Regions from separate parts of the Micromonospora sp. WMMD956 genome, predicted to be linked through region 3. Evidence: riboswitches for the same ligand, from Rfam matches in the RefSeq annotation. Region 3 holds a riboswitch; each other region holds the start of a gene.
What was found. A riboswitch is a leader RNA that binds a small molecule or an ion and turns the genes downstream of it on or off. The one in region 3 is predicted to bind cobalamin.

Region 1 (4,238 bases), 2.7 Mb from region 3:
CGTCGGCGGCGTCGGGGATCGCCCGGCCGGTGACCTCCGCGACGACGGCGTCGACCCGGTCGGCGCTGGCGTCGGCGTCGATGCCGGTGCCGGTGCTGGCGCTGGTGTTCGCGTCGGCGTCGGCGGCCCAGCCGAGGGTCTCCATGGCGACGACGAGCCGCCGGGCCAGCCCCTCGATCAGGTCGACGGCGTCGGCGGCGGTGCCGGCGGGGCCGTCGGCCACGTCGGTCAGCTCCTTCGGCACGGCGATGCGCCGTCCCGGCTCGGCGAGCAGGGCGGCCTCGTCGAGGCCGTACGCGGCGGCGAGCGCCTGGCGCAGGCCGGGCAGGGCGCGCACCCCGCCCCACACCTGGGGGGCGCGCAGCACGGCGAGGACCAGGTTGACCCGCGCCTCGCCGGTGGGCGCGCCGCCGAGGACGTGCAGGCCGTCGCGGATCTGCACGTCCTTGACCTCGCACAGGTACCCGTCGAGGTGCAGCACGAAGTCGTCGAAGTCGTCGGCGGCGGGCATGTCGGCGGTGTGCAGGTCGTGGTGCAGCTCGGCGGCGCGCACCAGGTCCCAGATCTGCGCCCGCACCGTCGGCACCTTCGCCGGGTCGAGGGCCTGCACGGTGGCGTACTCGTCGAGGAGCTGTTCGAGCTTCGCCAGGTCGCCGTACGTCTCGGCGCGGGCCATCGGCGGCACGAGGTGGTCGACGACGACGGCGTGGGCGCGGCGCTTGGCCTGGGTGCCCTCGCCGGGGTCGTTGACGATGAACGGGTACACCAGCGGCAGGTCGCCGAGGACGGCGTCGGGGGCGCAGTCGGCGGCCAGGCCGAGGCCCTTGCCGGGCAGCCACTCCAGGGTGCCGTGCTTGCCGAGGTGCACCACGGCGTCCGCGCCGAACCCGCCGTCCGCCTCGGGCGCGGCCAGCCAGCGGTACGCGGCGAGGTAGTGGTGGCTGGGCGGCAGGTCGGGGTCGTGGTAGATGGCGATCGGATTCTCGCCGAAACCGCGCGGCGGCTGGATCGCCAGCAGCACGTTGCCCAGCCGCAGGCCGGCGAGCACGACGTGCCCGTCGTCGACGTACAGCTCGCCGGGCGGCTCGCCCCAGTGCTCGCGGATCCGCTCCCGCAGCGCGGCCGGGACCGCCTCGAACCAGCGCCGGTAGCTTGCCTGCGGCACCCGGGCGTCGGCGGCGGCGAGCTGCTCGGGGGTGAGCCACTCCACGTCGTGACCGCCGGCGGCGATCAGGGCGTGGATGAGCGCGTCCCCGTCGTCGGGCACCGGCCGGTCGCCGAGGTGGTAGCCGGCGGCGGCGAGCGCGGCGAGCAGCCGCACCGCCGAGGCGGGGGTGTCCAGGCCGACGGCGTTGCCGACCCGGGAGTGCTTCGTCGGGTAGGAGCTGAGCACGATCGCCAGCCGCTTCTCGGCGTGGGGCACGTGCCGCAGCCGGGCCTGGCGCGCGGCGATCCCGGCGACCCGGGCGGCCCGCTCGGGGTCGGGCTCGTAGACCGACAGCCCGTCGGCGTCGATCCGCTTGAACGAGAACGGCACGGTGACGATCCGGCCGTCGAACTCGGGGATGGCCACCTGCATGGCGGCGTCCAGCGGGGACAGCCCGGCGTCGCTGCCGGCCCACTGGTCGCGGGTGCTGGTGAGGCAGAGCGCCTGCACGATCGGCACGTCGAGGGCGGCGAGCGCGCCGACGTCCCAGGCGTCGTCGTCGCCCCCGCCGGAGGCGTCGGCGGCCACCGTCCCGCCCGCGGCCAGCACGGTGACGACGAGGGCGTCGCAGCGGGCGAACAGCTCCAGCGGACCGTCGCCGGGAGCCAGCCCGCGCAGCGAGCCGCAGAAGACCGGCAGGGGGTTCGCCCCGGCGGCGTCGACGGCGTCGGCGAGGGCGTCGACGAAGGCGGTGTTCCCGGCGAGGGCGTGCGCCCGGTAGAAGACGATCCCGACCGTCGGCCGCTCGGGCTTGACGGGCCGCTCGCCGTGGACGCCGTGCCCGGGGGTGGGCGCGGGCGGGGCGAAGCCCTCGCCGGTGAGCAGCACCGTGTCGGAGAGGAACCGGGCCAGCTCGGCGAGGTTGCCCGGCCCGCCCTCGATCAGGTACGCCAGGGCCCCGGTGGCCACCCCTGAGGCCACGGTGGACGCGGCCATCAGCTCCGCGTCGGGCACCGCCTCGCCGCCGAGGACGACCGTCGGCACCCCGGAGTCGAGCACGGCCGCGAGGCCGTCCGGCCACGCCTGCCGGCCCCCGAGCAGCCGTACGACGGCGAGGTCGACGCCGTCGAGCAGCGCCGGCACGGCGTCGGCGGCGACCCGGGCGGGGTTGGCCAGCCGATAGCCGACGCCGCTGGCCCGGGCGGCGAGCAGGTCGGTGTCGGCGGTGGACAGCAGCAGGATGCGCACGGAGGGCTCCGGAGAGTGACGCACGGGGCGGCGGGCAGGCCGCCTGCGGGCAGGCGTGGGCGCGGGTTCAGCGGGTACGGCGGGCCTGCGGCCGGCTCACCGGCGCGGGCCGGGGCGCCGGGGGCGCAGCGCGGCGCGGCACCCGGGGCGCGGGCTCAGGTGCGGCGACGGGGCGCGGGCAGGCTGCCGCGCGCCAGCAGGCGGCGACGGTGTACGTCGATGTGCGAGACGCCGTGCGTCATCGGGTCCTCCTCGGGTGTCCACGCCCTGGGGTCGCTCCGACGGCCGAAGTATCCTGGCTTCCGGATCGACGCTCTCCCCCGGCCTTCCAACCGCAGACGCACGGCCGTGACTCACGAGGGGGGATCGCTCCCCGGTGACAGTGGCGGGACCGCGCCGGAATCGCACCGGCTTCCTTCACTGCCGTCAGGCCGCGAATGCTGCCACACCCGACCGCCGCCGGTCAACGCCGGGCTCCCGGCCACCCCACCCCCCCAACTACATCGATGCCTGACAATTGCATCGGGAATCGGATGCGGCGAAAGCAAATGTCGTACGCCGATGGATGCGGTTCGTTCCGCGCGCATTTCCCCGCCGCCTGCCCGCGGGCTGGCTAGGCTGATTCCGATCATCGCCCGCCGGCGCGGGACGGGACTTGCCCGAAGGGAATCCGATCAGTGGCGACGCAGGTCATCGTGCTCAACGGCGGCTCCAGCTCGGGCAAGTCCGCGATCGTCCGGTGCCTCCAGCGCATCCTGCCGCACCCGTGGATCAGTTTCGGCGTGGACGACCTGATCGCCCGGCTGCCGCCGGCCCTGCTGGGCAGCCCCGCCGGGCTGAGCTTCGGCCCGCACGGCGAGGTCGACGTCGGCGGGGACTTCCTCGCCGTGCAGCACGCCTGGCTGGTCGGCATCGCCGCGATGGCGGACGCCGGGGCGCGGATCATCCTGGACGAGGTCTTCCTCGGTGGCGGCGCCTCCCAGGAGCGGCTCGGCGGCTACCTGGCCGACGTCGAGGTGCTGTGGGCCGGCGTGCGGTGTCCCCCGGCGGTCGCGGCGGCGCGGGAGATCGCCCGGGGCGACCGGGTGATCGGGATGGCGGCGACGCAGGCCGAGACCGTGCACGAGGGGGTCCGCTACGACGTCGAGGTCGACACCGCCCGCACCGAGTCGCTCGACTGTGCCCGCGCCATCGCCGCGCACGTGCGCTGAGCGACTCGGTGCGGCGGGCCGGCGGCGCCCGGGGTCAGCGCGCCCGGCGCTCCGGGTGCGCCCGGTTCCAGGCCCGCATCCGCTCCGGGTACCCGGTCCGCGCGGCCTCGTACAACGGAACGGCGTGCCGCTGGGCGATCTTCGCGGCGGCCCGCGGCGACCCGGTCCGCCGCCGGATCCACTCCCCGTCGTGGGCTATCGCCATCACGGTGGTGTCGGTCGCGGTGGTCTCCGGCTCCAGGTAGAACTCCACGCCCCGGCGGCTGCGGACGAACGCCTCCAGGGCGGCCAGGTCGTCCGGCGTCGCCTCGCGGTCGAGCTTCGTCGGGATCCCGTCGGCGACAGGTCGGCGGCGGCTGAACCAGCCCATGCCCGGCTCCTCTCCTCGGCGTGCCCTCCAGTGGAGCATCCCCGCCTGGCAGCCTGCTGGACGCGGGATGTGAGGAAGCTGACCCGGCTCGCCTCCCCGTACACTCGCCCGGTGGCGGCGTGGCGGGCGGTGGCGGCCCGGGACAACGCCGACTGGTGCGACGTGGTCGGCCGGGCCCACGGCCTCGCGGGGGCGCGCGACGCGGACGCCTGGTCGGTGCCCCGCCGTTCCCCGCAGTGGTATCCGGACGCGGTGACCCTGC
Region 2 (4,238 bases), 650 kb from region 3:
TCGGCGCGACCAGCGTCGCCCGGGTGCGCTATCCGATGAACGCGGACAACGACGTGTCCACCCGGGACGTCGTCGGGGTGGCGGAGGTGCTCTCCGGTGGCTGGGGGGTCGACGTCGGGGCCGGGGAGGTGATGGCCGGCGCGGGCGGCCTGCTGCTGGTGCCGCCCCGGCGGACCAGGGCGATCCTGCACCGCGACATGGAGGTCGTCGCGGTGGAGCTGCCCCTCGCCGACGTGCGGCGGGTGGCGCAGGAGCGGTGCGGGCTCGCGCCGGTCGACCTGCGGTTCCAGGGGCTGCTGCCGGTGTCCCCGTCCGCCGCGCAGCTCTGGCGCAACACCACGCGCTATCTCACCCAGGTGGCGCTGCCGGGCGCCGCGTTCGGGACGAACGCCCTGGTGCAGGCGGAGGCGACGGGCCTGCTGGTGGCCGTCGCGCTGGCCACGTTCCCCAACACGACGATGACCGAGGCGCCGACGCGCGGCGCGGGGGCCGTCGCGCCGGCCGCGGTCCGTCGCGCGGTCGCCTACATCGAGCAGTACGCGGACCAGGCGCTGACCCTGACCGACGTGGCGGTCGCGGCCGGGCTGGGCGCGCGGGCGCTCCAGCATGCCTTCCGGAAGTACCTCGACACCACGCCGACGCGCTACCTGCGACGGGTGCGCCTGGAACGGGTGCACAGCGACCTCCAGGCCGCCGAGCCCGGCGCGGGCCTCACCGTGGCCGCCGCCGCCGCGCGGTGGGGCTTCGCCCACCTGGGCCGGTTCGCCACCGAGTACCGCCGGGCCTACGGGCAGCCGCCCAGCCAGACCCTGCGGGGCTGACGGACGGCGCGAACCCCGGCCCGTCGGCCGCGCCGGTCGCCGGCGGGGGAGGAACCGCCCCGGCGTGCCGTTGCGCGGCCCGCCCGCGCCGGGTGGCTAGGCTCCCTCGTGACTGAGGGATGTGGATAAGTGACTTGCAGTAATAATGGCCCGCCGGTGCTCACCCGGTTCTCGACCAGCGATCCGGCCGAGGCGGCGCACGTCTTCGAGACCTCGTACGGCCGCAGCGTGCGACTGGCCGCGGTGCCGACCGGGCTTCCGCTGCGCCACGACCGGTGGAGCACCGGCGCGTTCTGCATCGACGACATCAGCATCTCCCTGGACCTGCGGGTGCAGGCGGAACCGCTCGGGTACGTCCTGCTCGCCGCCCCCCGCCGGGGGTGCTTCGGGCACCGGTGCGACGGGGTCGACGAGCTGATCGGGCCCGGCGAGGTCGGCGTGCTCTACCAGCCCGACCTGCCCGGCTCCTCGTGGTCCAGCGACGTGGACGTGACCTCCGTCCTGCTGGACCTCTCGCTGTTCGACCAGGTCGCCCGCGTCGACCCGGACCGCCCGCTGGCCCCCCTGCGGTTCGCCAGCTTCCGGCCGGTCTGCGCCGATGCCCAGTGGCGGTGGCGGCGGACCGTCCGGTACGCGGAGTCCGTCATCGCCGCCGGTGGCGCGCCGGGCGCGTCCCCGCTCGTGCTCGGCGGCCTCGGCCGCCTGCTCGCCGCGGCCACGCTCGCCGCGTTCCCCAGCAACGCCGTCGTGGCGGACCGGTCATGCGACCGGACCGACGCCCACCAGGGGACCCTGCGCCGGGCGATCGCCTTCATCGAATCGGCCGCCGGGACCGACATCGGTCTCGTCGACATCGCCCGCGCCGCCGCCACCACCCCCCGCGCGGTGCAGCTCGCGTTCCGCAGTCAGCTCGGCACGACCCCGCTGGCCTACCTGCGCCGGGTGCGGCTCGATCTGGCCCGCCAGGAACTGACCCGGGCCGTGCCCGGCGACGGCGTCTCCGTGGCCGTGGTCGCCGCCCGCTGGGGATTCGCCGACCCGCGCCGCTTCGCCGCCCGCTATCTCGCCACGTACGGGGAGCTGCCCGGCCGGACGCTGCGCCGCTGACGCGGGTTAGCATCGCCGGCGGCACGATCATGCGAGGTGCCCCGCCTGCGCGGGGAGAATCGGGAAGCCGGTGTGAATCCGGCACGGGCCCGCCGCGGTGACCGGGGAGCCACCGTCCACGCGCGAGGAGCGCAGCCACTGGCCGTGCGGCTGGGAAGGCGGACGGGCAGGCGTCGATCCGGGAGTCCGAAGACCGGCCTCGCGTCGACCGCCCACCCGTCGAGGTGGGCCGAGCGCAGCGGGAGCCTGCCTGTGGAACTCTACGACGCCATCCGCCGCCGCCGGGACGTCCGGGCCCAGTTCACCGGGGAGCCGGTGCCGGCCGACGCCCTGCACCGGATCCTCGTCGCCGCGCACGCGGCGCCCAGCGTCGGCTACTCGCAGCCGTGGGACTTCGTCCTGGTCCGGGATCCCGCCGTCCGCCGCCGGTTCCACCGGCACGTGCAGGCCGAGCGGGCCGCCTTCGCCGCCACCCTGGACGGCGCGGCGGCCGAACGGTTCGCGCGTATCAAGATCGACGGGGTGCTGGAGTCGACGCTGTCGGTCGTCGTCACCTACGACCCGCAGCGCGGCGGCCCGGCCGTGCTCGGTCGGCACGCCATCGCCGACGCCGGCCTCTACTCGGTCTGCCTGGCCATCCAGAACCTCTGGCTCGCCGCCACCGCCGAGGGGCTGGGCGTCGGGTGGGTCTCCTTCTACCGGGAGCCGTTCCTCGCCGAGCTGCTGGGCGTGCCGGCCGGCATCCGGCCGGTGGCCTGGCTCTGCGTCGGGCCGGTGACGCACCTGGAGACCGTGCCCGACCTGGAGCGGCACGGGTGGCGGCGGGGCCGACCCCTCGCCGAGGCGCTGCACCACGACCGCTGGGCGCGACGGTCGGCTGACCGACCGAACAGCTAATTCAGGTACGTCTATGCGGCGGCTAGGCTGACGTCGCCCTGAGTCATCGCTTAGCTACGTCGGGAGGAGTTCCATGCGTACCACCGTCAAGGTCCTGGCCGCATCCGTCCTCGCCACCCTGGGTCTGGCCGCCGCCGCCACCCCGGCCCTCGCCGCCGCCCCGGCACCCTTCTGCGAGTCCGGCGCGTCGCAGTTCTACTGCGACGCCAGCAGCACCGGCACGACGACGTGGACCGTCACCTGGTACTCCGGCAGCGTCGGCACCTTCACGACCGCCGGGTCGACCCTCTTCGCCACCTGCCCGGCCAGCAACCTCGGCCACCCCGTACGGGCCAGCTACAGCTACTTCGACGGCAGCGCCACCCAGTACAGCGGGACCACCCAGTTCATCTGCCGCAGTGGCCCCTGGCTGTAGCCGGCCCCGTCCGGCGTACGCGCGGACCCGCGTACGTTGGAGACCCGCTGCGGCTGCCCGGTTTGCGACCGCTTCTGCCGGGAAGTCGGACGGAATGCGGGCACTCTTGACGAAACTCGAACAGGCCTCGACGCTGGACCGGACCGGTGACCGGCTGCAACGCGTCGTCCAGGCCACCCTGCGCCCGCAGCGGGTGCGTGACCTGCTGCACGGCGTCTTCATCGGTCATCCGCTGCACCCGGCACTGGTGCAGGTGCCGGTCGGCTCCTGGATCAGCGCGGCCGTGCTCGACCTGATGCCCGGCCAACGCCGGGCGGCCACCGCCCTGGTCGGGCTGGGCACCGTCAGCGCCCTCCCCGCGGCGATCGCCGGCCTCAACGACTGGGCGGCCCTCTCCCGGGAGCAGCGCCGCGTCGGACTGGTGCACGCCGCCGCCAACGCGGTCGGCCTCACCCTGTACGCGGGTTCGCTGGCGGCCCGGCTGCGCGGGCGGCACGGCACGGGGCGGGCGCTGGCGTACCTCGGGCTGGGCGCGGCGAGCGCGGGGGCGTACCTCGGCGGGCACCTCGCGTACAAGCAGGGGGCGCAGGTCAACCAGAGCATCTCCGAGCTGCACCGGATCGGCGAGGGCTGGCACCCGCTGGCGGACATGGCCAACCTGCCGCAACGGAAGCTGGTCACCCGCGAGGTCGACGACGTCTCGGTGATCCTCTACCGGCACGGCGACGAGGTCACGGTGATGCTGGAGCGCTGCCCGCACCAGAGCGGCCCGCTCGGCGAGGGCGACGTCACCGAGATCGACGGGCACGCCTGCGTCGTCTGCCCGTGGCACGGAAGCGCGTTCCGGCTCAACGGTGGCGAGGTCATGCACGGGCCGTCCGGTAACGACCAGCAGATCCTGCCGACCCGGGTGGTCGACGGGGTCCTGGAGGCCCGGCTGCCCTGAGCCCGGGCCCCGCCGCGCCCCGCGCGCCGGCTGGGGTCAGTCCCGGCGGTGC
Region 3 (4,238 bases):
CCCGTCGTGGCCCACGGGTCGGAGTCCCGGTCGACCCCGTGCCACGGTGGTCGTTCGGGTTCTGACGACCGCCGGGCCGGAAAGGCGCTTCCGATGGTCGTTCGCCTGAGCCGGCACCGCCTGCTCGCGCTGTTCTGCGGTGTGCTCGCCGCCCTCACAGTCACCACGCCCGCGCTCGCCGCTCCCGCGCCCGCCGGCCCGACCCGGGCGGAGGCCGCCGCCGGGTGGCTGGCCCGGCAACTAATCGACGGGGAACGCTTCGAGGTGGTCTACGACGGGGTCGCCTACCCGGACCAGGGGCTCACCCTCGACGCGGTGTTCGCCTTCGCCGCTGCCGGCGTCGCCGACGACTCCGGCACGCGGGCGCTGGCCTGGGTCAGCCGGCCGGACGTCCGCGACGCCTACGTGGGCGACGGCACGACCGAGGCGTACGTCGGCGCCACCGCCAAACTCGCCCTCGCCGTCGCGGTGCGCGGCGGTGACCCGACGGATGTGGGCGGGGTGGACCTGGTCGCCCGCCTGCGCTCGCTCCAGTCGCCGACCGGCCGGTTCACCGACCGGTCGGCGTTCGGCGACTACAGCAACGCCTTCAGTCAGTCCTTCGCGATCCTCGCGCTGGACCGGACCGCACAGGGCGTGCCGGCAGCGGCCGCGTCCTGGCTGGCCGGCACCCGCTGCGCCGACGGTGGCTACCCGCTGCTGCCCGCCCAGCCGGTCTGCACCTCCGACGTGGACGCCACCGCGCTCGCGGTGCAGGCGTTGCGGGCGGCCGGCCGCAGGGCCGACGCCGCCCCGGGGCTGCGCTGGCTGCTCTCGGTGCAGGGCGCGAACGGCGGGTTCGCCAACGTAGGGGGAACACCGAACGCGAACAGCACCGGGCTCGCCGCGCAGGCGCTGCGCGATGGTCACCGGCCGCTGGCCTGGGCGCGGGCCCGCACGTTCCTCGCCGGACTCCAGGTCGACTGCGCCGGCGCGTCAGCCGACCGGGGGGCGGTCGACTTCGACGGCGGCGCCTTCGACCCGGCCACCGCCGCCCGCGCCACCGCGCAGGCCGTCCTCGGTCTGACCGGCGCTGGGTACGCCCACCTGTCCGCCGCCGGCGCGACGACCGGCGCACCGACCCCCGACTGCCCGTGAGCCGTTCCGTCGCTCGCCTGATTCTCATTCGTCTGCTCTCGGGGAGGACCCATGTTTCGAATCGTCATTCGTAGGCGGCTTGCCGGACTGTTGGCCGCCGCCGTCGCCGCCGTCGCGCTGACCGCCGTCGAGCCTGCGCCGCAGGCCGCGCACGCCGCCGCGTGTACCGGCACGTCGGGGGTCACCGTGGTGGTCGACTTCGCCGCCCTCGGCGGCGGGGTCCAGGTGGCCTGCGCCCTCGGCGACCCGGCGACTGGGCTGGCCGCCCTCCAGGGCGCGGGCTTCACCGTGACCGGAACCTCGCGCTGGGGACTGGCGTTCGTGTGCCGGATCAACGGCAAGCCCACCGCCGCGACCGAGCCGTGCGTCAACACTCCACCCGTCACCGCGTACTGGTCGTACTGGCACGCGCCGAGCGGCGGCGCCTGGTCCTACAGCACGTCCGGCGCGACCAGCTACAACCCCGCGCCGGGCAGCGTCGAGGGCTGGTCCTTCGGCGCGGGCGCCCCACCGAGCATCGCCGCTCCCTGACCCGTCGACCGACGTGCCGGGTGCCGGCCACCGCTCTGGCGTCACTCGACGTGCGGGCGGTACCGTGTCGGCACCCGGTTCACGCCGGGCACACAACTGCATACGTCCCGTGTGGGGGAAAGTCGGTTGAAGCCGGCGCTGACCCGCAACCGTGAGCGAGGCATCGACCCCGCGAGCCGGAATGCCTCGCCCGGGACGAGCGGCTTCCACTGTCGAGGTCTACAGGGTGAAGTCCGGGCCGCCGAGGTCCGTCCACCCCGCGCAACGCGTCGTCATGCGAGCGGGTGCCGACTCCTCGGCTGCGTTCCGGCGCCTTCACCGACCGCTCTGCGAAAGGCACCCCATGTCCCTGTCCCGGCACCGGCGGATCGGCACCGGTCTCGCCGCCAGCACAGCGGCGACCCTCGCCGCGATCGCCGCCCTGCCCCTGACCGTGGTTGCCGCACCGGCACCGGCCGACGCCGCCGCGGCACGCGAGGCAGCGTCCTGGTTGGCCGGTGAGGTCGCCGACGGGGCACTTCCCGGGCCGTTCGGGAGCCCTGACTGGGGCCTGACCATCGACGGAATCATCGCGTTGTCCGCGACCGGGGTGGCCGTGCCGACCCGGCAGGCGGCGACCGCGCAGGTCGCGGCGCACGTGCGCTCCTACAACAGCTACGACGACTGGGGCATCGAGGGCTTCACCGACGGCGGGGCCACCGCGAAGCTGCTCTACGCGGCCGCCGCCGCCGGAGCTGATCCCACCGACTTCGGCGGTTTCGACCTGCGGGCCGAGGCCCTGTCGCTGGTCGCCGGGGCGGACGCCGGGCATCAGCGGGGGCGGATCACCAGCCGCACCACCGCCGACAGCGGTCCGGACGCCAGCAACACCTTCGACCAGTCCTTCACGGTGCTGGGCCTGGCCCGCAGCGGCGACGTCCCGCAGGACACCGTCGACTTCCTCGTCCGGCAGCAGTGCGCGGCCGGTGGCTTCCGGCTCTACCCCGACACGGGGGACGGCCCGTCGCCGTCGTGCGACGAGCAGGCCGGCGCCACCCTCGACGTCGACTCGACCGCGATGGCCGTGCAGGCGCTGCTGGCCGCCGCAGACGAAGGGGCCACGGGTGCCGCGGCCGCGGCGGATCGGGGCGTGGACTGGTTGGTCGCCCAGCAGCATTCCGACGGGTCGTTCGGCGGCTCGGGGCCGACGACCGGCGCGAACTCCAACAGCACCGGCCTGGCCGGGCAGGCGCTCGCCGCCTCCGGACGCCATGCCGAGGCCGCCCGCGCAGCGGGCGCGCTCCGCGTGCTCCAGCTGACCACGTCGCACGGCGGCGCAGCCGCCGACGCGGGAGCCATCGCCTACAACGCCGAAGGCCTGGCCGCCGCTGTCGGGTCCGGGATCGACGACGTCTCCCGGGACCAGTGGCGTCGGGCCACCGCGCAGGCACTGCTCGGTCTCGCCCAGGTGCCGCTCGGCCGCATCGGCCTCGACCTTCCGCCGTCGTCGCCCGGGCCGACTCCAACGGGCACGGCCTCACCGACCGGAACGGCGTCCCCCACACCCACCGGGTCGCCGACGCCGACCGCACCGGCCAGCCCGACCCCGAGTGCGTCCGCCAGCACCACGGCACCGGCCCCGTCACCCACCGTGTCGGCGACCGCCGCCCCGACTGCCGCGCCGACCGCCCCGGGGGGTGCGGGTGGCCTACCGACGACCGGCGCGGCGATCACCACGTACGTGCTGATCGCGCTCCTGATGGTCGGTGGTGGGTCGCTGCTGCTGCTCCTCAGCCGATGGAGGGCGACGTGATCGTCCGGATCGTCCGCGCCGGGCTGGCCGTCGTCCTGGCCGCCGTCGGCGTGGTGGGCGAACCGGGCAGCCCGGCGATGGCCGCCGGTGCGGCCGGCTACTGCCCGGACGCCTCCGGCGTCACCGTGGTGGTCGACTTCAACGAACTCGGCGGCGGAACGGTGGTGCGGTGCGCCCGGGGCGAGCAGCCGACCGGCCTGACGGCGCTGAAGAGCGCCGGTTTCCAGGTCACCGGCACGCTGCGCTGGGGCGAGGGGTTCGTCTGCCGGATCGAGGGCAAACCGTCGGCGGCGGCCGAGAAGTGCGTCGACACGCCTCCGGCCAGCGCCTACTGGTCGTACTGGCACGCGGCCGACGGTGGCAGTTGGACGTACAGCGACAAGGGTGTGCTCAACCGCAAGCCGCCGGCCGGCACCTTCGAGGGCTGGTCGTTCTCCCTCAACCGCACCGCCAACGACGCGCCCCGTCCCGGCATCGCACCGAAACGACCGTCGCCACCACCACCGCCCACCACCGGTGGCGCACCGGTCACGCCACCGGCAGGCGGCGGGCCGGTCGCGCCTTCGTCGGCGGCCGGCGGTGGCCCCGGTTCGGCAGCGCCGACGACACGCGCGTCCGGGTCTGCGGCGCCCTCCGCTAGGACACCGGTCAGTGGATCGCCGGAGACACCTGGCGCGCCGGCCACCGCGCCGCCGACCGGCGGGTCCGGCGGCCCATCGCCGAGCGACTCCGAGGAACCGGTGCTGACCGGTGTCGCCGCACCCCGTGGCGACGGTGG

Region 1: linked by a shared signal. The riboswitch ahead of cobN (cobaltochelatase subunit CobN) and the one ahead of O7628_RS16265 (cell wall anchor protein) in region 3 are both predicted to bind cobalamin.
Region 2: linked by a shared signal. The riboswitch ahead of bluB (5,6-dimethylbenzimidazole synthase) and the one ahead of O7628_RS16265 (cell wall anchor protein) in region 3 are both predicted to bind cobalamin.

The regions. Positions count from the first base shown of each region.
Region 1 covers NZ_JARUBI010000005.1:6,221,274-6,225,511, reverse strand. Annotated here, with positions in the region: gene cobN (cobaltochelatase subunit CobN) at 1-2,395, opposite strand, end outside; cobalamin riboswitch at 2,684-2,813, opposite strand; gene cpt (chloramphenicol phosphotransferase CPT) at 3,073-3,606, shown strand; gene O7628_RS27160 (hypothetical protein) at 3,641-3,976, opposite strand; gene O7628_RS27155 (hypothetical protein) at 4,088-4,238, shown strand, end outside.
Region 2 covers NZ_JARUBI010000005.1:2,890,355-2,894,592, forward strand. Annotated here, with positions in the region: gene O7628_RS13340 (AraC family transcriptional regulator) at 1-821, shown strand, start outside; gene O7628_RS13345 (helix-turn-helix domain-containing protein) at 978-1,928, shown strand; cobalamin riboswitch at 1,946-2,145, shown strand; gene bluB (5,6-dimethylbenzimidazole synthase) at 2,181-2,825, shown strand; gene O7628_RS13355 (hypothetical protein) at 2,899-3,240, shown strand; gene O7628_RS13360 (Rieske 2Fe-2S domain-containing protein) at 3,335-4,186, shown strand; gene O7628_RS13365 (LysM domain-containing protein) at 4,223-4,238, opposite strand, start outside.
Region 3 covers NZ_JARUBI010000005.1:3,536,627-3,540,864, forward strand. Annotated here, with positions in the region: gene O7628_RS16255 (peptidase) at 94-1,137, shown strand; gene O7628_RS16260 (hypothetical protein) at 1,189-1,668, shown strand; cobalamin riboswitch at 1,738-1,877, shown strand; gene O7628_RS16265 (cell wall anchor protein) at 2,012-3,460, shown strand; gene O7628_RS16270 (hypothetical protein) at 3,538-4,238, shown strand, end outside.